DNA from 4 places in the Sphingomonas sp. GW821-FHT09E03 genome. Region 1 is predicted to be linked to each of the others. Evidence: predicted binding sites of a transcription regulator. Region 1 holds the regulator's gene; each other region holds the start of a gene.
What was found. Region 1 encodes LexA, which represses DNA repair genes until DNA is damaged. Its sites were predicted from a motif close to GTTCCNCNCTTGTTCT; they were not measured.
Positions count from the first base shown of each region.

Region 2: the regulator LexA is predicted to act here: its motif matches at 2,579-2,594, upstream of radA (DNA repair protein RadA).
Region 3: the regulator LexA is predicted to act here: its motif matches at 2,360-2,375, upstream of AC07M8_RS01710 (ribonucleoside-diphosphate reductase subunit alpha).
Region 4: the regulator LexA is predicted to act here: its motif matches at 2,452-2,467, upstream of uvrA (excinuclease ABC subunit UvrA).

Region 1 is NZ_JBWKOS010000004.1:257,163-261,374, forward strand. Features, by position in the region: gene moaC (cyclic pyranopterin monophosphate synthase MoaC) at 1-50, shown strand, start outside; gene AC07M8_RS11550 (molybdopterin molybdotransferase MoeA) at 108-1,298, shown strand; gene lexA (transcriptional repressor LexA) at 1,369-2,049, shown strand; gene AC07M8_RS11560 (ComEC/Rec2 family competence protein) at 2,348-4,212, opposite strand, start outside.
Region 2 is NZ_JBWKOS010000001.1:704,584-708,795, forward strand. Features, by position in the region: gene AC07M8_RS03730 (glycosyltransferase family 4 protein) at 1-946, opposite strand, end outside; gene AC07M8_RS03735 (oxygenase MpaB family protein) at 1,029-1,877, opposite strand; gene AC07M8_RS03740 (ferritin-like domain-containing protein) at 1,909-2,361, opposite strand; gene radA (DNA repair protein RadA) at 2,615-3,988, shown strand; gene AC07M8_RS03750 (CvpA family protein) at 4,157-4,212, shown strand, end outside.
Region 3 is NZ_JBWKOS010000001.1:324,967-329,178, reverse strand. Features, by position in the region: gene AC07M8_RS01720 (EAL domain-containing protein) at 1-1,149, shown strand, start outside; gene AC07M8_RS01715 (PAS domain-containing protein) at 1,357-2,052, shown strand; gene AC07M8_RS01710 (ribonucleoside-diphosphate reductase subunit alpha) at 2,441-4,212, shown strand, end outside.
Region 4 is NZ_JBWKOS010000006.1:62,189-66,400, reverse strand. Features, by position in the region: gene uvrA (excinuclease ABC subunit UvrA) at 1-2,444, opposite strand, end outside; gene AC07M8_RS13900 (hypothetical protein) at 2,591-2,947, shown strand; gene AC07M8_RS13895 (TadE/TadG family type IV pilus assembly protein) at 3,220-4,212, shown strand, end outside.

The DNA of each region.
Region 1 (4,212 bases):
TGAGCAAGGTCGGCGGCAAGTCGGGCGCATGGCACGCGCCACGCACCTGACCCGCCGCAGGGATCTGCCATGTTGACCCGCCGGCAATCCGCGCCCACCGCCAGAGCGTGACCCTGCTCCCCATCGCCGAGGCGCAAGCGCGCCTGTTCGCTCTCGCCACGCCCGTGGCCGCCGAGACCGTGCCGCTCGCCGCCGCCGCGGGCCGCTGGGCCGCCGCGGATGTACTCGCCCGCCGCACCCAGCCCGCGGCCGATCTGTCGGCGATGGACGGCTATGCGATCCGCTTCGCCGATCTTCCCGGCCCCTGGACGCTGGTCGGCGAGAGCGCCGCCGGGCGGCCCTATGCAGGCGGAATCGCTGCGGGGCAGACTGCGCGGATCTTCACCGGCGCGGCGATGCCCGCGGGCGCCGATACGGTGATGGTCCAGGAGGAGGTGAGCCGCGACGGGAATCGCATCCACCTTACCGGCGGAGGCCCGCCGGCGCTCGGCCGCAACACCCGGCAGCGCGGGCTCGATTTCCATGAGGGCGACCGGCTGATCGGCGCCGGCGAGCGGCTTACCCCGGCGCGAATCGCGGTGGCGGCAACCGGCGGGGTGGCGAGCCTCGCAGTCAACCGCCGCGTGCGGGTAGCCTTGGTCGCGACCGGCGACGAACTGGTCCAGCCCGGCGACACCAGCGCGCCGCACGATCCTGCTGCACTGCCAGAATCGAACCGGGCGATGCTGGCGGCGATGCTCGCCGATCTGCCGGTCGACATCGTCGATCTCGGTATCCTTCCAGACGATCTTGCGACGTTGCGCGATGCTTTTGCCGCCGTCGACGCGGACCTCCTCGTCACCACCGGCGGCGCCTCGGTCGGCGACCACGACCTGGTCCGGCCCGCGCTCGAGGCCGCGGGCGGGAGCATCGATTTCTGGCGGATCGCGCTGCGGCCTGGCAAGCCGATGATGGCGGGTCGGCTCGGCGCCACGGTGGTACTCGGCTTACCCGGTAATCCGGTATCCGCCTTCGTCACCGCGATCCTGTTCGTTAAGCCGATGATCGCCCGGCTTGGCGGCGCCACCTACCCGATGCCGCGCAGCAGCACGGCGATTCTCGGCGAGGACCTGCCCGCCAACGGCCCGCGCACCGACTTTCTGCGCGCCGAGATCCGCGACGGTCGAGTCTATGCCTCCACCATCCAGGATAGCTCGATGCTGCTTACCCTGGCGCGGTCGCACTGCCTGATCGTCCGTGCCACGGGAGCATCGCCGGCGGTGGCCGGCGACTCGGCGGAAATCCTCGTCATCGCCTGATCAGCGCGCTTGACGGACGTCAGGGCGTTCCCTAGAAGTTCCGCGTCTGTTCTGGCACGGAAGGACCGCCATGCTCACCCGCAAGCAGCACGAACTCGTCTGCTTCATTCACGATCGCCTTGAAGAGACTGGCGTGTCGCCGTCGTTCGAGGAGATGAAGGAAGCGCTCGACCTCAAGTCGAAATCCGGGGTGCACCGCCTGATCAGCGCGCTCGAGGAACGTGGCTATATCCGCCGCCTGCCCAATCGCGCGAGGGCGCTGGAAGTGGTCAAGATGCCCGAGCGCGGCGACCGCAAGGTAGCGACTCCGGCCACGCCACCGGCCCGCACCAGCAACGTTCGCGCGACGGCCCCGACGCCGGCCAATGACGTGATCGAGATCCCGCTACACGGCCGCATCGCCGCCGGCGTACCAATCGAGGCGTTCGAAGGCAGTTCGATGCTTGCGGTGCCGGCCGCGTTGCTCGGTTCGGGTGAACATTATGCCCTCGAGGTGTCGGGCGATTCGATGGTCGAGGCCGGCATCCTCGATGGCGATTTCGCGCTGATCCGCCGGACGGAAACGGCGCGCGACGGCGAGATCGTGGTGGCGCTGATCGAGGACAGCGAGGCGACGCTCAAATATTTCCGCCGCGAAGGTGCGATGGTCCGGCTTGATCCGGCCAACCGCGCTTATCAGCCGCAGCGCTATGCGCCGTCGCATGTACGGGTGCAGGGTAAGCTGTCGGGAATCCTGCGCCGCTACGATTGAGGGTGGTGGCACGGCCGATGGTTGATCGTGACGAAGTTGATGTAGTGGGGTGACGGAGCGGCAGGCTTGGTGCCCGGTGTCTCTTGAGCCCTGATCGTCGCTAATGCTGCTATCTCTCTAGTGTGCCGAGGCTGACACGATGGGGTAAGTGCGCGGCCAACCACCTCTTTACCCTGTTCTTCATCCTGAGCTTGTTGCAGCATCTATGGCCGACGCGTGCCGCACGCTCGCGAACAGCTCTGACCATGGATCCTGGAACAGGTTCAGGATGATCGGGGTATCCGGGCGGCAGTCGTGGTCACCGTGGACGAGGTGGCGACGAGCGGCGGCGGGGCCAGAATTCATAGTTCGGACGCGCTGGCGCAATGGTCGGCGCCACAAGCCAGGGGTGGCGGTCGCCACGCATGCGGACCGTTGCCACTTTTCCGGTTACCAGCGTTACCGCGACGCCGCCCGTCCGCGCCAGCACTGGCTTGTCGAGCCGCAGCCAGCGCGGCGTGCAGCGGCGCGGCAGCCAGCGCTCGCTGACGACGATATCGGCGCCGGCACAGGCGACGCTCAGATCCTCGGTTGGCACGGGATAGGCACTGCGGGTTGCCATGATCCGCCAGCTCAGGGCGCCGCGATGGGCATCGGTGATGCACAGATCACGGCTGCAGCGTGCCGCGGGCTGGTCGGCGAGCAGCAGCGGCTCGCCATCGACGCCGCCATTCTCGGCGAGCATGCTGCGGGTGTAATCGCCGGCGCGATCGCGGAGCAGCGCCAGCCCCGCGGGGGTGCGGATCGCCAGATGACGCCCGTCGCCAGTAACGAGCAGGTCCGGCGCCGGGGTGGTGAGCGCCCAGAGCGCGCCGGCGGCAAGCGGGGCCAGCCCGAGCGCCCGCCAGCGGGTGCGCCACAGCATCAGCCACAAGCCGCCGCCGATCATCAACCCGAAGGCGGCATCGGGCATCGCCGGCAACGCGACCGCGGCGCCTGGCGCTGCGGCGACGGTGCGCGCGATCCACAGCAGAGCCTGCAGCGCACCTTCGGCAAGCCACCACAGCGGCGCGCCGCCCCCCGCGAGATCGGCAAACAGTGCCAGCGCCTCCAGCGGCATGATCACGAAGGTAGTCAGCGGGATGGCGACGATATTGGCCAGCGCGCCATACAGGCCGGCCTTGTGGAAGTGGAACACGGCGATTGGCATCAGCGCGAGCTCGACGGCAAGCCCGGTGACGAGCAGCGAGGCGGTGCTGCGCGCCAGCGCGCGCGCCCTGCCCTCCTCACGCGCGGCAACCTGCGCCATCACCCATGGATGCTCGTGCAGCGCGACGATCGCGGCGATGGCGGTGAAGGATAGCTGGAAGCTCGGCCCCACCAGCGCCTCGGGCCACAGCAGCAGGACCACCAGCGCCCCCATGGCGAGCAGCCGCAGCGTCATCGCTTCTCGGCCGAGCGCCAGCGCCACCAGCACCAGCAGCGCGGCGACGCAGGAGCGGATCGTCGGCACCTGGCTGCCGGTCAGCAGGGTGTAGCCAATCGCCGCAAGCGCGCCGGCGACGCCCGCCACCACCGGCAGGCGGACCCGCAAGGCCATAATAGGAAACAGCGCCAGTAACCGGGTGACGAGCAACATGGTGGCGGCGACCGCGGCGGTGATGTGGAGACCGCTGACCGACAGCAGATGGGCAAGCCCCGCCCGCCGCATTGCATCGGCATCATCGGTCGCGATCGAGCCTTCGTCGCCGGTGGCGAGCGCCGCCGCGATCCCACCGGCGCTGCCGGGTAGCTGCGCCGTGATGTGACGGGTCAGCGCGGCGCGCAGTCCCGACCCGGAACCACCGGGGGTGATCACCCTGACTGGCGCAAAGCCGCGGCCGGTGGCCCCGATCCCCGCGAACCAGGCGACACGGGCATAATCATAGGCACCGGGCACCGCCGCCGCGGGCGGCGGCATCAGCCGCGCCTGGAGGCTGATCACGGCCTTGGGAGCAAGGCCGCCCGGTACGTCGGCCGCGGCAAGATTGACGCGGAGGCGAGGCGGCAGCGAGGCGTCCGCCGCCGGGGCCAGGGTCAACCGGACGAGCTCGCGCGCGGCGAGCGGCTCGATACCGAGGACCTTGGCCGTGAAGGTGGCGATCACCGGGCGGGCGAGCACCGGCGCCGCCACGCGATCGGCGC
Region 2 (4,212 bases), on a different contig from region 1:
TCAGATCGACCGCGCCGGTCGCGCGCGCCGCAACCACGGGGACACCGGCGGCCATCGCCTCGGTGGTGACGTTGCCGAAGGTCTCGGTGACCGACGGATTGAAGAACACGTCCATCGAGGCGACGGCGCGGCCGAGGTCGTCACCCGACTGGAAGCCGGCGAAGATCGCCTCGGGCGCCTGCGCGGCGAACCAGTCCTGCGCCGGGCCCTTCCCGACCACCAGCACCTTGTGCGCGACGCCGCGGCGTCGCAGCTGGTCAATGACGCGGGCGAACACGTCCAGGCCCTTTTCCTTCACCAAGCGGCCAAGAAAGCCGACCGCGACCTCGCCGTCGGCGATGCCGAGGCTGCGGCGCCATTCCAGGCTGCGCCGCGCCGGCTTGAAGCGATCGTGGTTGATCCCGCGCGACCAGATGCCGATCGGGGTGATGACGCCCCAGGCGCGCAGCAGCGTCGCAATCGAGGGGCTGGGGACGAGGACGCGATCGACGCGATTGTAGAAGCGGGTCAGCATCCACTGGAGCGCGGGCTCGACGAAGCCGATGCCGTAATAGCGCGGATAGGTTTCGAACCGGGTGTGCAGCGAGGCGACCGAGGGCACGCCGTGGCGGCGCGCCCAGGTGACCGCGCCATGGTTGAGCAGGTCCGGCGCCGAGACGTGGACGATCGTCGGCGCGAACCGCTCGAGATCGTCGCGCACCGCACGCGGCAGATAGCGGCCGAGCCGATATTCGGTGCGGCCGCCCGGCATCGGCACCGCAGGCACCGAGACGAGATCGCCGACCGGCGGGAAGGCGGGGGGATCGATCGTCGGCGAATAGACGCGCACGGCGACGCCGGCGGCGAGGAGATGCGCCACCAGCAGGTTCAGCGCCTGGTTGGCGCCATCCCGCGTGTAATTGTAATTGCCGCTGAACAGGGCGAGGCGGATGTCCTTCGGATTCATGTCGAGCGGCGCCATAGCGGGGCAAGGGCGGCAGGGCCATCATTGCGAACCGCTTGCGGCGGCGATTGGCAATGCGCCGCGATCAGTGCGCGGCGACGCGCCGGGCCGCCTGGCCGGGTGGCAGAGAGCCCATCGGCAGATAACGGGCGGCGCTGCCGAGCAGGCGGACCAGCCGTTCCTCGCCGCGGCGGAGGCCGCGGCCATCCAGCTGGGGCAGAGCGTGGACCGGCGGCGGGATCATCTCCACCGCGGCACGGACGAGCAGGCGCTGGAGCCAGCGCAGCGGGGCGGGCAGGATCGGCGCCTGCGTCATGATGTCAAGGAAATCGGCGAGCACGGGCGTGCCGGTCAGCGTCGGCGCGGTGCGCGCGAGCAGCGCCTCCCATTCCGGCCAGGATCGCGGCGCCCCGGTGGCGCCGTAGAGAAGCGCGGCGGGTGCGGCCTCGGCAAAGGCGGTGGATCTCTCCGCCGGCGACAGCGGCTCGGCGAAGCGGCTGTACGCCTCGACAAAGCCGAAGCTCGCGGTCGCCTGAACCCAGTCGAGCAGGCGCGGATCGTTGGCGTGATAGGCCTGGCCGGCGGCATCGGTACCCGAGACCTTGCCGTGCATGCGCACCACCCGCGCGATCATCGCCTCGGCGGCGGTGCGCGGCCCATACACGGTGACCATCGCGGCAAAGCCGGTGCGGCGCAGGCGCATTCCCGGATCACGGCGGAAGCTGCTGTGATCCCAGACGCCTGCACAGACCGATGGCTCGGCGAGCTCGAGCAGCACCGCGGCGACGCCGCCGACGAACAGCGACACCGGGTTGCGGAACACCCGCCACGATATCGAATCGGCGCCGACCAAGGCGGGCTCGCCGGGCGGCTGGCTGAAATCCAACGCCAGCCCGGCGGGCGGGCGCATCAGCTCGGCCAGGGCGAGGCTCATCGCCGCGCCCCGACCCGAGACAGCATGGCCATCAGGCCGCGGCGCGCAGCCCGTGCTTGAGCTCGCGGGCGCGATCGTGGCCGCGCAGCACCGACTGATAGGCGTCGCGGATCACGCCCTGGGTGGCAGGCTCCATCTTGGCATCGTCGAGGGTGCGCTCGAACTCCTCCTTGAGGTAATCCTCGCCGCGCTCGACCTCGCTGGCGAGCGCGGTGTCGCCGCCGCCGAGCACGCGGCGCAGATCCTCGACGCGGCGATGGATGGTCGCGGCCGCGGAGCCGTAATCGGCCGGGGTGCCGCCGAGGCGGCGGCTTTCGTCCTGGAGCAGCGCCACGACCTGGCGTCGCTCCTGCGCCATGTCCGCGAAGAACGACGCGAACGCGCTGTCCTTGGCGTGTTCGGCCGAATGGTCATAACCCTTGATGCTGTCGATCGTGGTGACGATCAGGTCATCGAGCTTCGATACGGCGTGATTGTTCGACACGATGCTTCTCCTGGTGTGAAGATACCCGGGGACAACGTGGTGCGGCTCGGATCGTTGCTTACGAGAAAGACGGACGACACTTTGATGGTTACCGGATCGTCAACGATAAGTGCGCTTGATCTTGTCGATTCGGTGGCTTGGGTGCTCTTCTGCTTCGACCGCCCAGGCTAATCCGGCGGGGTTCCGGCCGCCGAGGAGACGGACTTTTTCCAGCTCTGTTCCCCTATCGTTCCGCTTCTGCTAGGGGGGCGGGATGGCGAAGATCCAGAAGCGTTATGTGTGCCAGGCCTGTGGGTCGGTGGCGTCGCGGTGGCAGGGGCAGTGCGCCGATTGTGCCGAGTGGAACACGCTGGTGGAAGAGGCCAATACCGCGGCGACGCCGTTCCACGCCAAGCATAACCTGCAATCGGGCGGGCGGGCGCTGCAGCTCGTCGGGCTTGATGCCGAGATCGCGCTGCCAGAGCGGATGACGACCGGGATCGCCGAGCTCGACCGCGCGCTCGGCGGCGGCTTCGTCGAAGGATCGGCGATCCTGATCGGCGGCGATCCGGGAATTGGCAAGTCGACGCTGCTACTCCAGGCGGCGGCAAAGATGGCGCTGGCGGGGATGAGCGTCGCCTATGTCTCGGGCGAGGAAGCGGCCGACCAGGTGCGGCTGCGCGCGCGGCGGCTGGGGCTCGGCCATGCGCCGGTGCAGCTCGCCTCGGCGACCTCGACGCGCGACATCCTCACCACCCTGGGGCTCGCCGCGCCGCCGGCGTTGCTGATCATCGATTCGATCCAGACCATGCACTCCGACCTGATCGAAGGCGCCCCCGGCACGGTGAGCCAGGTGCGCGCGTCGTCGCAGGAGTTCATCCGCTTCGCCAAGGAGCGCGGCACCGCGGTGGTGCTGGTCGGCCATGTCACCAAGGACGGCAGCATCGCCGGGCCGCGCGTGCTCGAGCATATGGTCGATACCGTGCTGAGCTTCGAGGGCGAGCGCAGCCACCAGTATCGCATCCTGCGCGCGATCAAGAACCGGTTCGGCGGTACCGACGAGATCGGCGTGTTCTCGATGCAGACCGAGGGACTGACCGAGGTCGCCAACCCGTCGGCGCTGTTCCTCACCCACCGCGACGAGGGCGTGACGGGAACCACGGTGTTCCCGGCGCTGGAAGGCACGCGGCCGGTGCTGGTCGAGATCCAGGCGCTGACCGTGCGGCTGGCGAGCGGGGCGACGCCGCGGCGCGCGGTGGTGGGCTGGGATTCGGGCCGGCTGGCGATGATCCTCGCGGTGCTCGAGGCACGCTGCGGGCTCTCCTTCTCGGCGTGCGAGGTCTATCTCAACGTCTCGGGCGGCTACAAGGTGCAGGACCCGGCGGCGGATCTCGCAGTGGCGGCGGCGCTGATCTCGGCTTTGTCGGAGCGGCCGATGCCGGTGGATTCGGTGGCGTTCGGCGAGGTCGCGCTGTCAGGCGAGGTGCGGCCGGTGGCGCATGGGCCGCTGCGCTTGAAGGAAGCGGGCAAGCTCGGCTTCGAGCGGGCAATGGTGCCGATCGGCATGGCCAAAGACGAAGGGCCGCTGCGGCTGTCGGGGTTCCGCTCGCTGGCGCAGTTCGTGGATCATATGCTCGGGCGGGGGTGAGGCTGGGGCTGGGGCTGGGGCGACGGCTTGGGCGGCGCTGGTGCTCCTGCTCCTCCATCGTCACCCAGCTTGCGCTGGGGCGACGGTAGGCGGCAGCGGGCAGTCCGGTCGGGGCACCCCTGTAACCCCACCCTAGCGATCCGGCGCGCGGGCCCCTATCAAGATCCCATGGGGCTTACCGCATTGGACATGATCGTGCTGATCGGCGTCGCGCTGGCGGCGTT
Region 3 (4,212 bases), on a different contig from region 1:
CTCTACGCCGCCAAGGCCGAGGGGCGCGGCGTCCATTGCTTCTTCTCGGACGAGATGCTCGCCGGCGCCAAGAGCCGCAAGCAGTTGGAAGACGACATCCGCACCGCGCTCGCGGATGGCAGCTTCCATCTCGTCTACCAGCCGGTGGTCTCCACCCGCGATACCGAGATCGTCGGCTATGAGGCGCTGCTGCGCTGGGATCATCCGACGCGGGGCCCCGTATCGCCATCCGATTTCATCCCGGTCGCCGAGGAATGCGGGATGATCGAGGCGCTCGGCGAATGGGCCCTGCGCACCGCGTGCCACGAGGCGGCGAGCTGGCCGCGCGCGGTGCGGGTCGCGGTCAACGTCTCGCCGATCCAGTTCGCCAATCCGGCGCTGCCGGCGCTGGTCACGTCGGCGCTCGCCAGCGCCGGCCTGCCGCCACGCCGGCTGGAGCTCGAGATCACCGAGGGTGTGTTCCTCGACGAGACGCAATCATCCGACGCGATGTTCAAGGCGCTTAAGGGCATCGGCGTCCGCCTCGCGCTCGACGATTTCGGCACCGGCTATTCCAGCCTCGGCTATCTGCGCACCGCGCCGTTCGACAAGATCAAGATCGACCAGTCCTTCGTGCGCGGTGCCGCCCAGCCAGGCAACCGCAACGCCGCGATCATCAAGGCGATCGTCACCCTCGCCGATACGCTCGATATGGAGACTACCGCCGAAGGCGTCGAGATCCAGGACGAGATCGATCTGGTTCGCGCGCTGGGGTGCAGCCATATCCAAGGCTTCGTCTATGGCCGCGGCATTCGCGCCGAGGCCGTCGCCGCGCAGCTCGGCGGGGATGGCACCGTGGCCGCCACCGGCCACAAGATCAGCCGCGCGCCGCGCACCAAGATGCTGCGCTCGGCGCGGATCACGATCGGTGACGCCGAGGGCGACGTGCGCATTCGCGACATTTCGGCAACCGGCGCGATGATCGACGGCATCGCGATCGACGGTAATGCCGCCGGGCTCGACGTCCAGATCGAGCTGCTCGAGAACCAGATGTTCTCGGCGCGGATCGCCTGGGCGGCGGGCGGCCGCGCGGGGCTGGAGTTTGCGGAGGGCTTCAATCTCGAGCGCCTCAATCAGCAACCCGGCCGGATCATGCGCCGGGCCAGCTGAACCCGATTCCGGCGACGCCGGCAGCATGCTCCCGCGATTGTCAAATGCCGTCTAAGTTCGTCTTAATCGGCGATGAATTGCAGATCGGTACTTGATCCAATTTGGATTCTGGTATTCCCTTGTTGCAGCCATGGGAGTGGCCTCGACAATCGCTCACCGACCTCGGCGTCGTCGGTGGGCACGACAGGTTGGCAAGTGAGGGCTGAAATGGACAAGACGTCGCGGGTCGAGATCGACAGTCGCGGGACGATCGTTCGAGTGGACCCATCCTTTTGCGCGATGATGCGCGATACGCCCGATCGCCTGATCGGCACCCCTATGCTGATCCTCACCGCGCCTGCCGATCACGTCAAATGCACCTCGTTGTTCGTGCGGCTGGTCGATCAGGGTGTCGCCTTCGCCACGGTCAAGCGACTGATCCGCCGTGACATGTCGCACATCTGGATCTTCAGCCGCGGCGAGGAGACGGCGGGGGAGAATGGCGAGCGCCGCTTCACGCTGTCGATCCGCGAAAGCGCGGCGCCGGTGCCGCGGCGCGATCCGGGCAAGCTGCTCCACGCCACTCGCTTCATGATCGCGGCCCGCCGCCAACGCCGAGCGATCTTTTCAAGCCCGCTGTTCACCGATCACGCCTGGGACATGATCAGCCTCGCCTATGTCGCCGAGGCCGAGGGCACGGTGCTGACCGTGGCCGATCTCGCTGCCGAAACCGGCCTCACCACCGCCAGCCTGTTGCGCTGGGTCCAGGCCTTGCGCGCCGAGGAGCTGCTCGAGGTCGAAGGCGACGATCGCGCCGCGCAGGATATGTCGATCCGGCTATCGGCCCTGGGTCATCGCAAGTTCGAGGAGCATATCGGCAAGCTGGTGAACTGGGAGCCGGACAAGGACGTGCTCGTCAGCTGATCGCCACCCCCAGCCGCTGGTGGCCGCGACGCCGGTCGTCGCGACCGCCACAAAATATTTTCGTTCCCGCCCCGTTCTCTTGCGGATCGCGTAAGCCGCAGAAGTCCGCGCGTCGCCCGGCGTGCTGCGCGGCCTGGGTCGGCGTCACCCCTGCCCGGCACCTGCCCAGTCGCATTAACTTCTTGCGGCCCGCGCGGCTTTGCCACAATTTGTAGCGGTAGAACTCGGGAGTGAGCCCTACTGCTGGTAAGAACAGGCTGCACCCCGGTGGCGCGGCAGCGAACGATGCGCGCATGGCGCTGAAAATGTTCGCATTTTGTTCTGCACCAATGGTAGCATCGGGCCCGCCGCCGATTCGAACGGACCGGGAACGAAGTGGAGCGTTTCGATGGATTTCAGGGATATGCAGGACAGCGCCATGAACACTGATACGATCGACGCCTCCGCGGCGCCCGCCTCCACCGCCGCCGCGCCCGAGCATGACAGCAAGGCAATCCGCCCGCAGCCCTATCCGGTCGAGGTTGATCACAGCCGCGACGCGCTGCTCACCGATTTCGGCAAGGATACGCTCAACGATCGCTATTTGCTGCCTGGCGAGAACTATCAGGACCTCTTCGTCCGCGTCGCCTCCGCCTACGCCGACAACGCCGCCCACGCGCAGCGGCTTTATGACTATATTTCAAAGCTTTGGTTCATGCCGGCGACCCCGGTGCTGTCGAACGGCGGCACCGGCCGCGGCCTGCCGATCTCCTGCTACCTCAATTCGGTGCCCGACAGCCTCAACGGCATCGTCGACACCTGGAACGAGAATGTCTGGCTCGCCTCGCGCGGCGGCGGCATCGGCACCTATTGGGGCAACGTCCGCGGCATCGGCGAGCCGGTCGGGCTCAACGGCAAGACCAGCGGCATCATCCCCTTTGTCCGGGTCATGGACAGCCTGACGCTCGCGATCAGCCAGGGTTCGCTGCGCCGCGGGTCGGCAGCCTGTTATCTCGACATCTCGCACCCCGAGATCGAGGAATTCCTCGAGATCCGCAAACCCAGCGGCGACTTCAACCGCAAGGCCTTGAACCTCCACCACGGCGTGCTGCTCACCGATGCCTTTATGGAGGCCGTCCGCGATGGCGCCGAGTGGAACCTGCTCAGCCCCAAGGACGGCGCGGTCCGCGCCACGCTCGACGCGCGCTCGCTGTTCCAGAAGCTCGTCGAGACCCGCCTGCAGACCGGCGAGCCCTACATCGTCTTCGCCGATCACGTGAACAAGGCGATGCCGGCGCACCATCGCGAGCTCGGCCTCAAGGTGTCGACCTCCAACCTCTGCTCCGAAATCACCCTGCCGACGGGGCGCGATCATCTCGGCAACGATCGCACCGCGGTCTGCTGCCTGTCATCGCTCAACCTCGAGACCTGGGATCAGTGGAAGGACGACAAGCTGTTCATCGAGGACGTGATGCGCTTCCTCGACAATGTCCTCCAGGATTATATCGATCGCCACGAGCCGGGCATGGAGCGCGCCGCTTACTCCGCTGGCCGCGAGCGCTCGGTGGGCCTCGGCGTGATGGGCTTCCACTCCTTCCTCCAGGCGCGCGGGCTGCCGTTCGAGGGCGCGATGGCCAAGTCGTGGAACCTCAGGATGTTCAAGCACATCAGCGCGCAGGCCAACCAGGCGTCGATGACGCTCGCCGCCGAGCGCGGGCCGTGCCCCGATGCCGCCGACGTCGGCGCGATGGAGCGGTTCAGCTGCAAGATGGCGATCGCGCCGACCGCGTCGATCTCGATCATCTGCGGCGGCACCTCGGCGTGCATCGAGCCGATCCCCGCCAACATCTACACTCACAAGACGCTGTCGGGCAGCTTCTCGGTCAAGAACCCGTATCTCGAGAAGCTGCTCAACGAGAAGAGCAAGAACTCGGATGCGGTGTGGAACTCGATCCTCGAGCAGGGCGGCTCGGTCCAGCACCTCGACGTCCTCTCGGCCGAGGAAAAGGATTGCTACAAGACCAGCTTCGAGATCGACCAGCGCTGGCTGCTCGAGCTCGCCGGCGATCGCACCCCGTTCATCGACCAGGCGCAGTCGCTCAACCTGTTCATCCCCGCCGATGTCGAGAAATGGGACCTGCTGATGCTCCACTTCCGCGCCTGGGAGCTCGGCATCAAGTC
Region 4 (4,212 bases), on a different contig from region 1:
GTCATGTCGAGCACGTCGGCGATGCTCTTGCCCTTGAACTTCACCTCGAGCGTCTCGCGGTTGTAGCGCGCGCCGTGGCAGACGTCGCATTCCACATAGACGTCGGGGAGGAAGTGCATCTCGATCTTGAGCACGCCATCGCCCTGGCACGCCTCGCAGCGGCCGCCCTTGACGTTGAACGAGAAGCGCCCGGGCTTGTAGCCGCGCGCCTGGCTCTCGGGGAGGCCGGCGAACCAGTCGCGGATCTGGGTGAAGCTGCCGGTGTAGGTCGCCGGGTTCGAGCGCGGGGTGCGGCCGATCGGCGACTGGTCGATGTCGATCACCTTGTCGAGGTGCTGGAGGCCGGTGATCTTGTCGTGCTTGCCCTGTTGGATGCGGGCGCCGTTGAGGGTCCGCGCGGCGGCGGCGAACAGCGTGTCGATGGTGAAGCTCGACTTGCCCGAGCCCGAGACGCCGGTGATGCAGGTGAAGGTGCCCAAGGGGATCGACGCGGTGACGCCGGTGAGGTTGTTGGCGGTGGCGTTGTGGACGGTGATCTCGCGGCCGTTGCCCTGGCGGCGGGTGGCGGGGACCGGCACCTCGCGGGTGCCGTTGAGGTAATCGGCGGTGATGCTGGTCTTGCTCTTGAGGATCTGCTTGAGCGTGCCCTGCGCGACGATCGCGCCGCCGTGGACGCCGGCGCCCGGCCCCATGTCGATCACATAATCGGCGGTGCGGATCGCATCCTCGTCATGCTCGACGACGAGCACGGTGTTGCCGAGGTCGCGCAGGCGCCGGAGGGTGGCGAGCAGCATGTCGTTGTCGCGCTGGTGGAGGCCGATCGAGGGCTCGTCGAGCACGTAGAGCACGCCCGACAGCCCCGAACCGATCTGGCTGGCGAGGCGGATGCGCTGCGATTCGCCGCCCGACAGCGTGCCGGAGGTGCGATCGAGGTTGAGGTAATCGAGCCCGACGTTGTTGAGGAAGCCGAGGCGCTCGACGATCTCCTTGAGGATGCGCTCGGCGATCGCATTCTGCTGGTCGCCGAGGTGCTGGGGCATGTCAGTGAAGAAGGCGAGCGCGTCGACCACCGAGAGATGGGTGGCATAAGCGATGTCGCGCATCGCGATCTTGACCGCGAGCGCCTCGGGCTTGAGCCGCGCGCCGTGGCAGACCTCGCAGGGGCGCGAGCTCTGATACTTCGCCAGTTCCTCGCGCATCCACGCGCTCTCGGTCTGGAGCAGGCGGCGGTTGAGGTTGCCGATCACGCCCTCGAACGGCTTGTTGACGTCGTATTTCTTCTTGCCGTCCACGAACGTGAGGACGACCGGCTTGCCCTTGGTGCCGTGGAGGATGGTGTCCTGGACCGCGGGGGCGAGATCGTCCCAGGGGGTGTCGAGGCTGAAGTCATAGGCGCGCGCGAGGGAGCCTAGCACCTGCATGTAGTAAGGCGACGGCGGGTTGGACTTGGCCCAGGGCACCACCGCGCCCTTCTTGATCGACAGCGCGTGATTGGGAACGACGAGGTCCTCGTCGAAGATCAGTTTCTCGCCGAGGCCGTCGCACGCCGGGCAGGCGCCCTGGGGGGCGTTGAACGAGAACAGGCGCGGCTCGATCTCGGCGATGGTGAAGCCCGACACCGGGCAGGCGAACTTCTCGGAAAAGACGATGCGGCCGGGGGGCGCGTTGTCGCCGAGCACCTCGGACTTGGGGGTGTGCGCCTCGACCGGGTCGGCGGGGTCGACATAGGCGAGGCCGTCGGCGAGTTTCAGCGCGGTCTCGAAGCTCTCCGCGAGGCGGGTGGAGATGGAATTGTCGCCCTCGGTGGGGCGGACGACGAGGCGGTCGACCACCACCTCGATGTCGTGCTTATACTTCTTGTCGAGCGCGGGGGCCTCGTCGATCTCGTGGATCTGGCCGTCGACGCGGACGCGGGTGAAGCCCGCCTTCTGCCACTCGAGCATCTCCTTCTTATACTCGCCCTTGCGGCCGCGGACGACCGGCGCGAGCAGGTACAGCCGCGTGCCCTCGGGCAGCGCCATCACCCGGTCGACCATCTGGCTGACCGTCTGCGCGGCGATCGGCTCGCCGGTGGTCGGCGAATAGGGCACGCCGACCCGCGCCCACAGCAGGCGCATGTAATCGTAGATCTCGGTGACGGTCGCCACCGTCGAGCGCGGGTTGCGGCTGGTGGTCTTCTGCTCGATCGAGATCGCGGGGCTGAGCCCCTCGATATGGTCGACATCGGGCTTCTGCATCAGCTCGAGGAACTGGCGGGCATAGGCCGAGAGGCTCTCGACGTAGCGGCGCTGCCCTTCGGCATAGATGGTGTCGAACGCGAGGCTCGACTTGCCCGACCCCGACAGGCCGGTGATCACCGTCAACGTATCGCGAGGGATGTCGACGTCGACGTCCTTGAGGTTGTGCTCGCGCGCGCCGCGGACGGAGATCTTGGTGAGGCTCATGGAGGCAGTTCTACTTCTGTTCTGGGGGCGAGGCTAGTCTGGCAGATAGGAACGCACGGGAGCCGCTGCCAGCACCCGCGCCCGGCAGCAATTGAAAGCCTGCGCCAGTGTCTTATGTTGGCGACACACGAACGAGAGGCACCGGCATGGCCAAGGACAAGAAGCAGAAGAAGGCGAAGCTCCCCAAGGAAGTGCTGGGCATCCGGCTGCCCAAGGAGGTGCGCGAGGTGGGCGGCGCGCTGCTGGAGAAGGCCAACAGCCCGCACGGGCGCGAGATGCTCGCGGCGGGGCTGACCATGGCGGCTGCGGCGGCGAGCGCGGCGGTGGCGCGCAACCGGACGCAGGCGAAGACCACAAGCGAGCCACGCGCCGAGGCGGCGGCATCGCCGCCGCCGCCGGGCGCGGGCGGGACGCACAAGGCACCGGACCCGCAGGTGATCGCCGATGCGCTGGGCCAGGCGGCCGACGCGGTACTGGGCCGACTGTTCGGCAAGAAGGCCTGATCCAGGGCGGCGGCTGGTAAACACCCCGCCGCCAGATCACCGTACAAACGCGTATATTTGGTCACAATGATCGCCCCGGACGTGTTGATCACAGCCAGTTCGGGCGGCCAGACTGCTGAAATAACGGCATTCTCCCAGGAAGCAGCGATGCAACCATCTGAAAACGTCCATACTGGATATTAACCGATTCGGGTCAAATGCCGGCGGCGAAGATTACGTCGCGGGGCAAGATGACGGTGTCGTTGGGGAATTCGCCGCGAACGCGCGGCACCATGGTGGCGAGGCTGGTGCTGGCGGTCGACGCGCTGCGCCGCAACCGGCGCGGCTCGACGCTGGCGCTGATGGCGGCAGGCCTGTTTCCGATGATCGCCTCGATCGGCGCGGCGATCGACCTTGCCCGGCTCTACATCACCACCAGCCAGATGCAGGCCGGCGTCGACGCGGCGGCGCTGGCCGGCGCCAATGCTTTCGACAACAAGGATGACAGCGACCCCAACGGCCGCAAGCAGCAGGTGATCGCCTATTTCCGGGACAACTTTCCGGACGGCTACATGGGCGTCCAGCAAGGCGGCGGCACCCCGCCGATCGGCGGTACCAAGGCGCTGGAGGACCCGATCTTCACCACCAACAACGGCGTCAGCCAGACGGTGGTGAACGCGGTCGGGCTGGTGCCGATGACGTTCATGAGCATCTTCGGGATCGGGCCGCACACCGTGTCCGTCACCGCGCACGCCGAATTCCAGCCGCACCCGCTGGAGGTGATGGTGGTGCTGGACAATACCGGATCGATGCAGGACTCGATCAACGGCACCACCAAGATCAACGCGCTCAAGACCGCGATGCACGGCTTTATCAACGTGCTGTACCAGGGATCGCAGAATCCACAGCCGAACCTGGCGTTGGGGATCATCAACTATACCAACCAGGTAAACGTTGGCTCGCTGCTCAAGGCCGCGAACATCCCGATCGAAACCCTGGCGGGGTTCAGCGACCGCAACTGGGCAACGGGAGATACAATCGGCTGGAAGGGCTGCGTCGCCAATGACGAGACGGTGACGAACATGGTCGCCGATCCCAGCAAGCCGGAGCCCGGCGCCTATGACATCACCAACGTGCTGCCCGGCGAGCTTCCCCAGCCGACGTCGACCCATACGATGGCGGCGATCAAGCCGCTGATCATGCCGCCGCTGTGGACGCCCAAGGATACCGGCCAGCCGCAGACCACGGCGACCACATATTACACGCCGAGCAGCCCCGACACCAAC